One region of the Massilia sp. FBCC-B171 genome, then DNA from elsewhere that is predicted to be linked to it. Evidence: predicted binding sites of a transcription regulator. Region 1 holds the regulator's gene; the other holds the start of a gene.
What was found. The regulator LexA, encoded in region 1, represses DNA repair genes until DNA is damaged. The targets are predictions, from matches to a motif close to ACTGTATNNNNATACAGT.
Positions count from the first base shown of each region.

Region 2: recA (recombinase RecA) is a predicted target of LexA. The motif match lies at 861-878, and genes of this name have one in related genera.

Region 1 is NZ_CP101443.1:1,681,881-1,684,078, reverse strand. Features, by position in the region: gene rpsF (30S ribosomal protein S6) at 1-356, opposite strand, end outside; gene lexA (transcriptional repressor LexA) at 601-1,245, shown strand; gene NMB41_RS07580 (tetratricopeptide repeat protein) at 1,303-2,064, opposite strand; gene NMB41_RS07575 (cystathionine gamma-synthase family protein) at 2,142-2,198, opposite strand, start outside.
Region 2 is NZ_CP101443.1:459,335-461,532, forward strand. Features, by position in the region: gene NMB41_RS02130 (sensor histidine kinase) at 1-43, opposite strand, end outside; gene NMB41_RS02135 (response regulator transcription factor) at 40-750, opposite strand; gene recA (recombinase RecA) at 940-2,022, shown strand; gene recX (recombination regulator RecX) at 2,071-2,198, shown strand, end outside.

The DNA.
Region 1 (2,198 bases):
GCTTCTGCGCGGTGGCTCTTGGCTGCGTCTTCGCGCTGGACCGACTTCATCATTGGCGATGGGGTCGTTTCAGCTTTCTTCATCTTCACGGTCAGATGACGCAGCACGGCATCATTGAACTTGAATGCGGTTTCCAGCTCGACCAGGGTCTCGTTGTCGCACTCGATGTTCATGCAGATGTAGTGTGCCTTCGGCAGCTTCTGGATCTGGTAAGCCATCTGACGACGGCCCCAGTCTTCGACGCGATGGATGTTACCGCCGCGTGCGGTGACGCTGGCTTTGTAACGCTCGATCATCGCCGGGACTTGCTCGCTTTGGTCCGGGTGGACGATAAAAACGATTTCATAATGACGCATGCAACACTCCTTGAGGACGTTTAAACAAATGCCCACCTCGGCGTCAAGACGAGTGTGGGAAGGGAAAGCCGGCAATTATAGCGCGCCTGGCCCGTCAGCGCAATCACCAGCGCCGAAGGACCCCGCGTCGCTGCGCTGCGACACCTTGCCGACAAGGAAATGTTAAAAATCGCGGATTTCCCTTGCATTCCCCGAAATACTGTACAAAAATACAGTCTACTCATACAACCGTGCCCGTATCACCATGCTCAAGCTCACCGCAAGGCAAGAACAGATCCTGAACCTCATTCGGGAAGCGATCGACAATACCGGCTTCCCGCCGACCCGCGCCGAAATCGCCAGGGAGTTGGGCTTCAAGTCGGCCAATGCCGCCGAGGAGCACCTGCAGGCGCTGGCGCGCAAAGGGGCGATCGAAATCGTTTCCGGCACCTCGCGCGGCATCCGCCTGATCGGCGCCTCGCTGCGCGATCCCGTGCCGGATGTGCCGCACGTGCCGGCCGCCCTGCTCATGTCGCTGCCGCTGGTCGGCCGCGTCGCAGCGGGCTCGCCCATCCTGGCGCAGGAACACGTCGAAGCCACCTATAACGTCGACCCGGCCATGTTCGGCGCCCGTCCCGATTTCCTGCTGAAGGTGCGCGGCTGGTCGATGCGCGACGCCGGCATCATGGATGGCGATTTCCTCGCCGTCAAAAAGATCGACAGCGCCAAGAACGGCCAGATCGTCGTGGCCCGCATCGGCGACGACGTCACCGTCAAGCGCTACCGCAAGACCGGCGAGACGATCGAACTGCTGCCGGAAAATCCGGACTTCAAGGTGATCCGGGTCGAACCGGGCGACGAGTTCGCGCTCGAAGGCCTGGCCGTTGGCCTGATGCGCAGCTGGCATTAAGAAAGCCGGACGTAAAAAAAAGTCGCTCGCGCGACTTTTTTTTCGTCTTGCGGCTGCTTATTTGCCGCCCTGACTGTAGTTGCTCTTGCGCGCCTCGATGTCGCGCGCACGCTCGGCAGACGGTGCTGTGCCGACGATGGCGTTGTGCTCCTTGACATAGGCCTCGGTCGCCGCGCGCCAGGCATCCAGGTCCGCCAGCACCAGCTTGGAGCTGACGCGCGCTTCCTCGGCCAGGTTTTCCTGCACCAGGCGCAGGCGCTCGTTGACGCGCGTCGTTTCGACCTGGTTCATCAGCTTGGCGATGTCAGGCGGAATGCGCTTGGTCAGGGGGAACGCAGCGTTCAGGTTCGCCACATAGGCGTTGTAGCAGCTCTGCCACTTGGAAATGTTGGCATTCACGCGATCGATCTCGTCGCTCTGCTTCGAAATGGCGGGAATGCGCGGCGCGGCGCAGCTGAACTTGCCGCTCTTGAGATCCTCGCCCTGGTAACGCTCGACCCATTGCGTGATCTCGGCCTGGCGTGCAAGGCGTTGCTTCATGAGGTCGAGCGAGGCGATTGCCACCGCATTGCCTTTGGCCGCGGCCTTGCGGAACCAGCTCTCCGCTTTGGCCTCGTCGACGGCACCGGCTTCGCCATACCAGTACATTTCGCCCAGGTGCTGCTGCGCTTCGACATTGCCTGCATTGCCGAGCTTGGTATACAGGCGCAGCGCTTCCGGGTAGGATTTTTTTGCGAACAGGGCGTTCGCGTCGGCCAGCTCATCGGCGTAGGCCGGGATGCACAGGCTCAATGCCAGGCACAGCAACAGTTTCTTCATGTGACAGACGCTTCCGGGTAAAGGCTCATCATACCGCGCAGCCCCACCCTGCTCAACCGGGGTTGCACGGCTTTACATCAGGCGCTCAGGGCGGCCCTGAAGTCTTCCAGCAAGTCCGCCGGGTCCTCGATACC
Region 2 (2,198 bases), 1.2 Mb from region 1:
CCTGCTCGTGATCCTGCTCGTCTTCCTTCTCCTGCTGCTTCACTTGTGCTCGGCGCTCTGCTCGCTGCCGGCGCGCGCGGCGTCGGAATATTTTTCCAGGCAATAGCCGAGCCCGCGCACGGTGGCGATGCGCACCCCGCCGACTTCGATCTTCTTGCGCAGTCGGTGCACGTAGACCTCGATGGCGTTGTTCGACACCTCTTCGCCCCATTCGCACAAATGGTCGACCAATTGCTCCTTCGACACCAGGCGCCCGGTACGGGCCAGCAGGATTTCGAGCAGTCCCAGTTCGCGCGCGGAGAGGTCGAGCATCTGTTCGTTGATGTAGGCGCTGCGCCCGACCTGGTCGTAGACCAGCGGGCCGTGGCGGATCACGGTGGGGCCGCCGCCGGCCCCGCGCCGGGTGAGGGCGCGCACCCGCGCCTCGAGCTCGGACAGGGCGAAGGGCTTGGCCATGTAGTCGTCGGCGCCCAGGTCGAGCCCCTCGACGCGCTGCTCGACCGAATCGGCCGCGGTGAGAATGAGCACCGGCAGCAGCGAGGAGCGCGCGCGCAGGCGGCGCAGCACTTCCAGGCCCGACATCTTGGGCAGCCCGAGGTCGAGAATGAGGAGGTCGAATTCCTGGGTGGAGAGGGCCGTGTCGGCGTCCTGTCCGTTGCGTACGTCATCGATCGCATAGCCGGACTGGCGCAAGGAGCGTGTCAGCCCATCCGCCAGTACGCTATCATCTTCAGCAAGCAAAATTCGCATAAGATCACCCTGTTATCAATTAGACCTCCCGGCCGTCCTCATTGTGTTTGATTTGGCGCAACAATGCGAGCTTCTTCAACGGTTGGGGCAAAAACGCGCTTGCCAAAACCACTGGATTTATATACAGTAGTACCCTTGCAAAGCGTGAGGGTGCCCACACCTTGGTACCTCCAAGACTGAGAGAAAATTATGGACGACAAGAAAGTAGTACACAACGCTGCTGAAAAAAGCAAAGCGCTGGCCGCCGCCCTCGCGCAAATCGAAAAGCAGTTCGGCAAGGGTTCGGTCATGCGCATGGACGCGAACACCCCTGTCGAAGAGGTGCAGACCGTCTCGACCGGCTCGCTGGGCCTGGACATCGCCCTCGGCGTCGGCGGCTTGCCGCGCGGCCGTATCGTGGAAATCTACGGTCCGGAATCGTCGGGTAAAACCACGCTGACGCTGCAGACCATCGCACAAATGCAAAAGCTGGGCGGCACCTGCGCCTTCATCGACGCGGAGCACGCGCTGGACGTGGGTTACGCGCAAAAGCTGGGCATCAAGCTCGACGAGCTGCTGATCTCCCAGCCTGACACCGGCGAGCAGGCGCTCGAAATCACCGACGCCCTGGTGCGTTCGGGTTCGGTCGACCTCGTGGTCATCGACTCGGTGGCGGCACTGACGCCACGCGCCGAGATCGAAGGCGACATGGGCGATTCGCTGCCAGGTCTCCAGGCACGTCTGATGTCGCAGGCACTGCGCAAGCTGACCGCCTCGATCAACCGTACCAACACCCTGGTCATCTTCATCAACCAGATCCGCATGAAGATCGGCGTGATGTTCGGTAGCCCGGAAACCACGACCGGCGGTAACGCGCTGAAGTTCTACGCCTCCGTGCGCCTGGACATCCGCCGTACCGGTTCGATCAAGTCGGGTGACGAGGTGATCGGTAACGAAACCAAGGTCAAGGTCGTCAAAAACAAAATCGCGCCGCCGTTCCGCGAAGCGCACTTCGACATTCTTTATGGAGAAGGCACGTCCCGCGAAGGCGAAATCCTCGATCTTGGCGCCGACAACAAGATCGTGGAGAAGTCCGGCTCCTGGTACAGCTATAACGGCGAACGTATCGGCCAGGGCAAGGACAACGCACGCCAGTTCCTGAGGGATCGCCCAGCGCTGGCGCGTGAAATCGAGAACAAGGTGCGTGCGGCGCTGGGCGTGCGGGAACTGCCGCCACCGCTCGGTGGCGATGCGGAAGACAAGGCGCCGAAGCTGAAAGCCGTGTCGGAGTAATCGGCCGGGGCTGACCCTGGTCGGCTCCATCCGGTGGTTCCTAGTACCATGCGTGCACCTGTACTGAGTTTGAAAGGCCGGGCCCTGCGCTTTCTCTCCATGAGGGAGCACAGCAGGCTCGAGCTCAAGCGCAAACTGGCGCGCCATGCCGAGGAGGGCGACGACCTCGACGCCCT